Regions from separate parts of the Streptomyces thioluteus genome, predicted to be linked through region 2. Evidence: riboswitches for the same ligand, from Rfam matches in the RefSeq annotation. Region 2 holds a riboswitch; each other region holds the start of a gene.
What was found. Region 2 has a riboswitch for cobalamin ahead of ABD794_RS07970 (ribonucleoside-diphosphate reductase subunit alpha). Riboswitches for the same ligand answer to the same signal wherever they lie in the genome.
Positions count from the first base shown of each region.

Region 1: another riboswitch for cobalamin. It lies ahead of nrdI (class Ib ribonucleoside-diphosphate reductase assembly flavoprotein NrdI); the one in region 2 lies ahead of ABD794_RS07970 (ribonucleoside-diphosphate reductase subunit alpha).
Region 3: another riboswitch for cobalamin. It lies ahead of ABD794_RS10040 (FecCD family ABC transporter permease); the one in region 2 lies ahead of ABD794_RS07970 (ribonucleoside-diphosphate reductase subunit alpha).

Region 1 covers NZ_BAAAXZ010000043.1:36,908-40,171, reverse strand. The annotation lists gene nrdE (class 1b ribonucleoside-diphosphate reductase subunit alpha) at 1-1,397, opposite strand, end outside; gene nrdI (class Ib ribonucleoside-diphosphate reductase assembly flavoprotein NrdI) at 1,358-1,786, opposite strand; cobalamin riboswitch at 1,949-2,164, opposite strand; gene ABD794_RS06025 (hypothetical protein) at 2,230-2,577, opposite strand; partial or broken gene metE (5-methyltetrahydropteroyltriglutamate--homocysteine S-methyltransferase) at 2,655-3,264, opposite strand, start outside.
Region 2 covers NZ_BAAAXZ010000062.1:13,321-16,584, forward strand. The annotation lists partial or broken gene mctP (monocarboxylate uptake permease MctP) at 1-338, shown strand, start outside; gene ABD794_RS07965 (hypothetical protein) at 415-876, opposite strand; cobalamin riboswitch at 1,227-1,352, shown strand; partial or broken gene ABD794_RS07970 (ribonucleoside-diphosphate reductase subunit alpha) at 1,513-3,264, shown strand, end outside.
Region 3 covers NZ_BAAAXZ010000078.1:19,995-23,258, reverse strand. The annotation lists gene ABD794_RS10045 (ABC transporter ATP-binding protein) at 1-596, opposite strand, end outside; gene ABD794_RS10040 (FecCD family ABC transporter permease) at 596-1,657, opposite strand; cobalamin riboswitch at 1,771-1,912, opposite strand; gene ABD794_RS10035 (heme-binding beta-barrel domain-containing protein) at 1,890-2,495, opposite strand; gene ABD794_RS10030 (DsrE family protein) at 2,753-3,118, shown strand; gene ABD794_RS10025 (DUF3099 domain-containing protein) at 3,123-3,264, opposite strand, start outside.

The sequences.
Region 1 (3,264 bases), on a different contig from region 2:
GAGACGGATGTCAGCCCGCGCACCGCGGTCTCGACGGTGGCGCCGAGGTCCGGGGAGGCCATCGCGGCGGCGATGTTCAGCGACCCGAGGTTGCAGGAGATGTCCCTGCCGACCATCTCGTAGCCGAGCGAGGCGTCGTATGTGCTCGGCGTGTTGACCTGGAGGATCTCCGAGCACAGATTGGACATGTTGATCCACCCCGGGATGGGGTTGGCCCGGTTGACCGTGTCCTCGAACAGCAGGTACGGGTAGCCCGACTCGAACTGCAGCTCCGCGATCGTCTTGAAGAACTCGCGGGCACTGAGCGTGGTCCTACGGATGCGCGGATTCGCGACCAGGTCGTCGTAGTGCTCGCCGACCGACAGGTCCGAGAGCGGCTTGCCGTACTCGCGCTCGACGTCGTACGGCGAGAACAGGTGCATGTCCTCGTTGCGCTTGGCGAGTTCGAAGGTGATGTCCGGAACGACCACGCCCAGTGAGAGGGTCTTGATGCGGATCTTCTCGTCCGCGTTCTCCCGCTTGGTGTCCAGGAACCGCATGATGTCCGGGTGATGGGCGTGCAGGTACACCGCGCCCGCGCCCTGCCGGGCCCCCAGCTGGTTGGCGTACGAGAAGGAGTCCTCCAGCAGCTTCATCACCGGGACGACGCCGGACGACTGGTTCTCGATCTTCTTGATCGGAGCACCCTGTTCGCGCAGGTTCGTCAGCAGCAGGGCCACGCCACCGCCCCGTTTGGACAGCTGGAGCGCGGAGTTGACGCCCCGTCCGATGGACTCCAGATTGTCCTCGACGCGCAGCAGGAAGCAGGAGACCAGCTCGCCGCGCTGCGCCTTCCCGGCGTTGAGGAAGGTGGGGGTGGCGGGCTGGAAGCGGCCCGTCAGCATCTCGTCCACCAGCCGGGAGGCCAGCGCCTCGTCGCCGGCGCCCAGGTACAGGGCGGTGGCGACGACCCGGTCCTCGTAGCGCTCCAGGTAGCGGGAGCCGTCGAAGGTCTTCAGCGTGTACGACGTGTAGTACTTGAACGCGCCCAGGAAGGTGCGGAACCGGTGCTCGTGGGCGTACGCCTCCCGGTACAGACCCTCGACGAACTCCCAGGCGTAGGCCCGGATCGGTGCTTCCTCGTAGTAGTCGTTCCCGATCAGGTAGTCGATCTTCTCCTTGAGCGTCGGGAAGACCACCGTGTTGGGGTTCACGTGCTGGAGGAAGTACTGCCGGACGGCCTCGCGGTCCTTGTCGAACTGGATCCTGCCGTGGCAGTCGTACATGTTCAGCATCGCGTTGAGCGCGTGGTAGTCCTTGCGGGTACCGACCGATTCGCGCGGGGCGGCGGATGCCGTGACGTCCGTGGTGAGGGTGGTCATGCCGCCGGCCTCGCCGCCGATGGGTGTCGTGTCCAAAACCTCTGAAGTCCTTCCCTCACGGCACGGACGTCGCGTTCCGTGCCCAGCAGTTCGAATCGGTACAGCTCCGGGACCCCGCACTTCGCCGAGATCACCCGCCCGGCAAGGCAGTAGTCCGCGCCGAAGTTGGTGTTGCCGGAGACGATCACGCCCCGCAACAGGGCCCGGTTGGCCTCGATGTTCAGGAAGCGGATCACCTGCTTGGGGACCGCGCCCGCGCGCTCGCCGCCGCCGTAGGTCGGCACGATCAGCACATACGGTCCGGTGACCGTCGGCATGCCCTCGCGGTGCGGATGCAGGGGAATGCGCGTGGCGGGCAGGCCCAGCCGCTCCACGAAGCGCTTGGTGTTCTCCGAGACGCTGGAGAAATACACGAGACCGCTCATCGGCCGCCGTCTCCTCTCGCTCGCTCCCACGTCGTCCGTCCGAGGACCGGGAGGGGAGGAGCGTCGAGGCGCGTACGACGGACGCCGGGGACGTGCGTGACCCCGGTCCGTGCGACTGCCGCGCGGCCCTCCCTCGGGGCCTCGGAGCGCGTACGCCGCTCGTCGGCGCACGCACAGGTGGCAGGTCTTCGGACTCGCGGGCACGCCTTACGAGACGCCTACTGGCCGTCGCTTCCCGGGCCCCGTTCGTCGGGTCCAGTGCGTATGACGGCGGTCGTTCCCACTCACCGCTGCGGGGCAGTCCCGGATTCCCACCGGGTTCCCTCTTGCCTCGCCCGGCACAGAAGTGCCCGGCGAACCACCAGCACCGGCAACACTACATCTTGAGTCGCACCGGATGACACCGACCCAGATGTTGTGTCTCGGGGCGAAGTAAGGTAGACCTAACTCTGGAAGTTCTGCGGGGTTTCGCGGGGAGCGTCGTCCCGCTTGGCGCCCGTGATCCGGCGTGCGTTGCGCACGTGTCGGCGGAGGTCGGGGACGAGGCGCGCGACCGCCGCCGACGGCTGTGCGCATGCCGGTCCGCCGGTGTGTCCCGCCCGGTCGTGCAGGGCCGAGTCGAGGGCTTCCAGGAACTCGGACAGGGCGATGAGCTCCGTCCGGAACGCGCGCAGACGCGCACCCTGGCTGCCGACCTGCCGGCGCATGGCAGCGAGGTTCTCGAAGTCGCGCACGCTCAGCGCGACCATGGGTTCGCCGTCGACCTCGATGTGCCGGGGCTGCCGCTTCACGCCGGGTTCCCTCCCCTGTCGTCGACGGGCCGGGGAAGGGGCGTGGATGCCCCTTCCCCGGCCGATGGGCGCACGCGTCAGGACGCGGAGAGCTCCTCGCGGACGGTACGGGCGGCGGCGACCAGGCTCTCCAGGGAGGCGCGGGTCTCGGGCCAACCGCGGGTCTTCAGGCCGCAGTCGGGGTTGACCCACAGCCGTTCCGCGGGGATGGCCTCGAGGCCGGTACGGAGCAGCGCGGCGGCTTCCTCGGTACTGGGCACGCGCGGGGAGTGGATGTCGTACACGCCGGGTCCGGCCTCTCGCGGGTAGCCGTGAGCGGCCAGTTCGCGGGCGACCTGCATGTGGGAGCGGGCGGCCTCCAGGCTGATGACGTCGGCGTCGAGGTCGTCGATGGCCTGGACGATGTCGCCGAACTCGGCGTAGCACATGTGGGTGTGGATCTGGGTGTCCGGGCGCACGCCGCTCGTGCTGAGCCGGAAGGCCTCGGTGGCCCACGCCAGGTAGGCGGGCCGGTCGGCGGCCCGCAGGGGCAGGGTCTCGCGCAGTGCGGGCTCGTCCACCTGGATCACCGAAGTCCCCGACGCCTCCAGATCGTTCACCTCGTCCCGCAGGGCGAGGGCGACCTGGCGGGCGGTGTCGCCGAGGGGCTGGTCGTCGCGGACGAAGGACCAGGCGAGCATGGTGACC
Region 2 (3,264 bases):
TGTTCACCCGCTGGTTCCACCGCTGGGCCCTGCTGGCCGGCTGGGCCGTGGGCATGGCGTACGGGACGTGGCGGGCGTACGAGACGCCGAGCGCCACGCAGGACCACTTCGGCAACACCAACCTCATCCCGTTCATCGGGGAGAAGGGCTACATCGGCCTGACGGCCTTCGCCCTGAACGTCGCCGTCGCGGTCGTGCTGACGCTGGTCCTCAAGGCCGTGAAGGCCCCGGACGGGGTGGACGAGACGAAGCCCGCGGACTACACGGCGGACGCGGGCGACCCGGACGTGGCGGTGGAGCTGCCGCCGGCCACGGCGGGGGCACCGGGCGGTCACTGAGAAACGGTCACCTGGAAACGGTGGGGCCCGTGGTGCGCGAGCGCACCACGGGCCCCACCGTTCCCCTCCGCCCCCCTCAGGCGGCCGTACCGGACGGCGTCAGACCGAGCGCCCGGAAAGAGACCCGCTGGTCGAACCAGAGCAGCCCCACCGTCAGCGCGGACATCACCAGCCCCAGGGCCAGATGACCGGCCGCCGACTCGACGGTGGCACCCACGGCCCCGAGCACGACGTGCAGCGCGACCCGCAGCCCGATGAGCCCGAAGAGGATCTTCCGGGTGCGGGAGTTCTTCAGCAGGGCCTTGAGCAGCTTCCTGCGCCGCCGCAGGACCGTCAGCCCCACCGCGACGTTCACCGCCCCCAGCCCGGCGAGGACCATCCAGGCCCCGTCCCACGCCTTGTAGAGGTCGAAGGCGGCCCCCATGGCCCCCTCGAAGGCGAAGAACCACACCGGAAGCGGCTTCAGCTCCGGGTCGGGCACGCCCTGCCCGGCCCCGGCCTCGATCCCGGTCTGCTGCTCGGTGATGGTCCCGCTCATGATGTCCGCCCCTGTCGTGGTGTCGCCGTCCCGTCCGACACCCACGATCATTCCGGCCCCCGCCCCCCGGCGGCAGATCCGCCCGTCACCGGCCGGAGATGACAAAAGTCAGTGCCGGCCGGCCGCGGCCCGCGCCCGGCCGAGGACGCGCCACCGCCACGCGCCCCGCGGCTACGCATTCGCGAAACGACGCCCCCGTTCCCCCGCCCTGCCTCGCGCCGGCCCGTCACGGACGCGAACGCGGCCCGGGAAACCGCCCCCGGCGGCGCACCCGTTAGCACATTCCGCGACCACCTCATGACGCGCCGACACAACATGTGGGGGTACACGCCACCGTCGCCACTAGATGTATGCTCGTCCTCGCTGTCGCCGCAGGGGAATCCGGTGGAAATCCGGAACTGTCCCGCAACGGTGTACGTGTGGGCACATTGCGCCCACACAGCAGTCCGAAGACCTGACGACAGTGCGCCCTCGCCGGTCCACCGGCGTGCGGTGTCGAACACGTCCGGGCCTCGAGGGTTGGGCCGGTGGACGCCTGCGCGCATGCTCCCGTACGCCTCGTACGGTGCCCCGCATGCCCGTGCGCGGCCCCGTGCGCTCCCGAGCGGCCTCCAGCCGAGTGAGGGAGAGCAACACGTGACGATCGCGCCCGTCGATCCGGTCTCAGCGCAGGCGGCGGCATCCGCCGACGGCCCCGGGACCGCGCTGCTGCGCACCCTGACGGAACTCACCGCCGACCTCCCCGCCACCGACCCCGGCAAGGTCGCCGCCGCCGCGCTGCGCGGCCGGCACGCCGGATCGGACGAGGCCGAACTGCGCTCGCTGGCCACCGAGGCCGCGGCCGGGCTGATCGGCGAGGAGCCCGAGTACTCGCGGCTCGCCGCGCGCCTCCTCACGCTCGCCATCGCCCAGGAGGCGGCCGGGCAGGGCGCGGTCTCCTTCTCCGCCTCCGTGGAGACCGGGCACCGCGAGGGCCTGATCGCCGACGACACCGCCGCCTTCGTGCGCACCCACGCCCGGCGGCTGGACGCGCTGGTGGACGCCGCCCTGACCGACGGCGCCGACGACCGCTTCGGCTACTTCGGCCTGCGCACCCTGCACAGCCGCTACCTGCTCCGCCACCCGATCACCCGGAACGTGATCGAGACCCCGCAGCACTTCCTGCTGCGCGTGGCCTGCGGCCTGGCCGAGGACCACTCGGAGCGGGCGCTGGAGGACGTCGCCGAGCTCTACCGCCTCACCAGCACGCTCTCGTACCTCCCGTCCTCCCCCACGCTCTTCAACTCCGGTACGCGGCACCCCCAGATGTCGTCCTGCTACCTGCTGGACTCGCCGCTGGACGAGCTGGACTCGATCTACGACCGCTACCACCAGGTGGCGCGGCTGTCGAAGCACGCGGGCGGCATCGGCCTGTCGTACTCCCGCATCCGCTCCCGCGGTTCGCTGATCCGCGGCACCAACGGGCACTCCAACGGCATCGTGCCGTTCCTGCGCACCCTCGACGCCTCGGTCGCGGCCGTCAACCAGGGCGGCCGGCGCAAGGGCGCGGCCTGCGTCTACCTGGAGACGTGGCACGCGGACATCGAGGAGTTCCTGGAGCTCCGCGACAACACCGGTGAGGAGGCGCGCCGCACGCACAACCTCAACATCGCGCACTGGATCCCGGACGAGTTCATGCGCCGGGTCGAGGCGGACGCCGAGTGGTCGCTGTTCTCCCCGGCGGACACCCCGGACCTGGTGGACCTCTACGGCGACGAGTTCGACGCCGCGTACCGCGCATACGAGGCCGCGGGCAAGGCCGTCAAGACCATCCCGGCCCGGGTGCTCTACGCCCGCATGATGCGGACGCTCGCGCAGACCGGCAACGGCTGGATGACGTTCAAGGACGCCGCCAACCGCACCGCCAACCAGACCGCCGAGCCCGGCCAGGTCGTCCACTCCTCCAACCTCTGCACGGAGATCCTGGAGGTCACGAACGACGGCGAGACCGCGGTCTGCAACCTGGGTTCGGTCAACCTCGCGGCCCACCTGGGCGCCGACGGCGAGATGGACTGGGAGCGGCTCGACCGCACCGTCCGCACCGCCGTGACCTTCCTCGACCGCGTCGTGGACATCAACTTCTACCCGACCGAGCAGGCGGGCGCCTCCAACTCCCGCTGGCGGCCGGTCGGTCTGGGCCTGATGGGTCTCCAGGACGTCTTCTTCCGGCTGCGCCTGCCCTTCGACTCCCCCGAGGCGAAGGCGCTGTCCACCCGGATCTCCGAGCGGATCATGCTCGCGGCGTACGAGGCGTCGGCCGACCTCGCCGAGCGGCACGGCCCGCACGAGGCCTGGTCCGCCACCCGCACCGCGCGCGGTGTGCTGCACCCGGACCACTACCCCAACACC
Region 3 (3,264 bases), on a different contig from region 2:
GCGGCCAGGTTGAGGTCGTGCAGGGCGGCCAGCACGGTGAGCCCGGACTCCCGTACCAGCGCGAGGACTTCGAGCTGCTGGCTGATGTCCAGGTGGTTGGTCGGCTCGTCCAGCACCAGCACCTTCGGCTGCTGGGCCAGGGCGCGGGCGATCAGCACGCGCTGCTTCTCGCCGCCGGAGAGGGTGAGGAAGCCGCGCTCGGCGAGGTGTCCGGCGCCGACGCGCTCCAGGGCCGACGCGCAGACCTCCCGGTCCTCGGTGCTCGTCCGCAGGGCCGACCGCTGGTGCGGCAGCCGGCCCATGGCGACGATCTCGGCGACGGTGAAGTCGAATTCGCTGCCCGACTCCTGCGGCAGCGCCGCGAGCCGCCGGGCCCCCTCGCGGGCGTCGAGGGCGTGCGCGTCGTCGCCGTCCAGCAGCACCCGCCCGTGTGTGGGCCGCAGCGCGCGGTAGACGCATCGGAGCAGGGTGGACTTGCCGCTGCCGTTGGGCCCGACGATGCCGACGAACTCGCCGGATCCGACGCGCAGTTCGACGTCCCGGACCAGCCGGGCGCCGGCGATCTCGACGGACAGGTCCTCGATGTCGACGCGCATCAGGCACCCCCGAAGACGTAGCCGCGGCGGCGCATCAGCAGGACGAAGCAGGGCACCCCGATCACCGAGGTGATCACCCCGACGGGCAGCTCGATCGGGGCCAGCAGCAGCCGTGAGACGACGTCCACCCACACCAGCAGCACCGCGCCCAGCAGCGGCGCGACGGCCAGCACCCGGCGGTGGTCGGCGCCGACCAGCATCCGGGCGGCGTGCGGGACCATCAGCCCGACGAACCCGATGGCGCCGCTGACCGCGACCACGGCCCCGGTGACGGCCGCCACCATGACGAACAGCACCCGGCGCCGCCGCTCGGGGTCCACGCCCAGCGCGGAGGACGTCTCGTCGCCCATGGCCAGGACGTTCAGACCGCGGGCCGTGCGGAAGAGGTAGCCGAGGCCGAGGAGGACGGCCGCGGCGGCCAGCGGGACGGACTGCCAGCTCGCCCCGCCCAGGCTGCCCAGCAGCCACATCATCGCGGAGCGGGCCGCGTCGCCCCGGTCCGCGCTGAAGACCATCAGCGCGGTGATCGCGGAGAAGCCGTAGTACATGGCCGTACCGGTGAGCACCAGCCGCAGCGGCGTCAGCCCGTGCCGGGTGCGGGCGGCGGCGTACACCAGGGCCATGGAGGCCAGCGCCGAGAGGAACGCGGCGCTGGACAGCGCCCAGACGCCGAGCGAGCCGAGCGCGCCGAAGAGCAGCACCGTGTTGGCGCCGACGGCGGCCCCGGAGGAGATGCCGAGGACGAACGGGTCGGCGAGCGCGTTGCGGATCAGCGCCTGGGTGGCCACGCCGACGGCGGAGAGCCCGGCGCCCACCACGGCGGCCAGCAGGGCGCGCGGGAAGCGGAGTTCCCAGACGATGGTGTAGGCGGAGACCTCGTCCGCCCCGATCTCCCCGCCGGTCAGCCCCGCGCGCAGATAGCGCAGGACGTCGCCCCAGCCGATGCCCGAGGAGCCGAGCCCCACGCAGCAGAACACGGAGACCAGCAGGGCGATGCCCAGCCCGGTCACGAGGGGTGGCAGCGGCAGCCGCCGGGACGGGGGTATGGCACCGGGGGGCATGGGGTGGTTCGCCTTCGCCTCGGGCCATGGCCTGGGCGGTACGGCGTACGCACCGAGGAGCGCCCCGCGCCGCGAGGGCGCGGGGGCCTCCCCTCGCAGTCCACGGCGAGTTGTCAGGAGCCGGCGCCGCCGCGGGTGATCGGGCTCGCAAGGGGGATGCCTTGCTTACCGTTGCGGGTCAGCGCCGGACTCTCACCGGACTTCCCCCGCGGGGCGCTGTGAGCGGCCGTCGTTACGGCTGCTCGGGGTTGTACGGGGTGCCGTCCTGGCGGAAGAAGGAGACGCCGTCGGGCAGGTCGTCCGGCAGGTTCCGGGCCCACTCCTCCAGGGCGGCGACGTCGGCGGTCTTCTTCAGCTGCGCCGACATGTAGGGGCGGAGCGGCACCTCGGGGGTGGCCTTCTCGCCGACCCACATCAGGTCGCCCTTGACGTAGCCGTAGAGGCGCTTGCCGCCGGAGTACGGGCCGGACGCGGCGGTCCGCGCGACCGCGTCCGTCACGATGTCGATCTGCGGCTTCTTGTCGGCCAGCTCGCCGTACCAGACCTCGACGATGCCCTGGTCGCGGATCATGACGACCTCGACCTGGCGGTTCTTGTCGATCCGCCAGTAGCCGCTCTCGGTCTCCAGCGGGCGCACCTTGTTGCCCTCGGCGTCGAGCACCCAGCTGTGCGACGTGTACTCCAGGAAGTCCCGGCCGTCGTGGGTGAAGGTGACTTCCTGGCCGAAGTTGCACTTCTCGGAACCGGGGAAGTCGGCGACGCCCGCACCCTCCCACTTGCCGAGGAGGAAGACGAGGGGGACCAGGTCCCGGTGCAGGTCGGAGGGAATCTCGATCATGAGCTCAGACGATCTGTAGGGGTGAACAAGGAGGTCAGCGCTGGCCCTGGTACAGCTTCTTCCAGGTCAGCCCGGCGAACGCGAGAACGCCGACGGCGACCAGGACCAGCAGGGCGGTGAAGAAAGCCTCAAGCACGAGCGCGCTCCTCGGTCGGAGTGAGGGTGTTTACGGACCGGGTCGAGTCTAGTCGGAGGGGCTGCCCCCGGCTCTGTGAGGTCCGTCCCGGCCCGCGGGGAGCGCCCCCTAGAGTGACCCCATGCGGAAGAAGCTCGTGATCAAGGTGACGGCGGGCGCGGACGCGCCCGAGCGGTGCTCGCAGGCGTTCACGGTGGCGGCCGTCGCCGTGGCCAGCGGGGTCGAGGTGTCTCTCTGGCTGACCGGTGAGTCGTCCTGGTTCGCGCTGCCGGGGCGGGCGGCGGAGTTCGAGCTGCCGCACGCGGCGCCGCTGCCCGAGCTGATCGACGGGATCCTGGCGGGCGGCGGGATGATCACGGTGTGCACCCAGTGCGCGGCCCGGCGGGACATCGAGGAGAAGGACCTGATCGAGGGCGCGCGGATCGCCGGCGCGCAGGTCTTCGTCGGCGAGGTCATGGCGGACGACGTGCAGGCGCTCGTGTACTGACCGGCTATCTGTGGTCCCGGTCGTCCAGTTCGTTCCACCAGCGGTCCGACTCGGGGTCCCCGGTCTCGTCCCACCAGCGGTCGTCCGGGCCCCGGCGGTTGGCCACGACGGCGGCCACCGGCGGGATGACCATGGCCGCCAGGCAC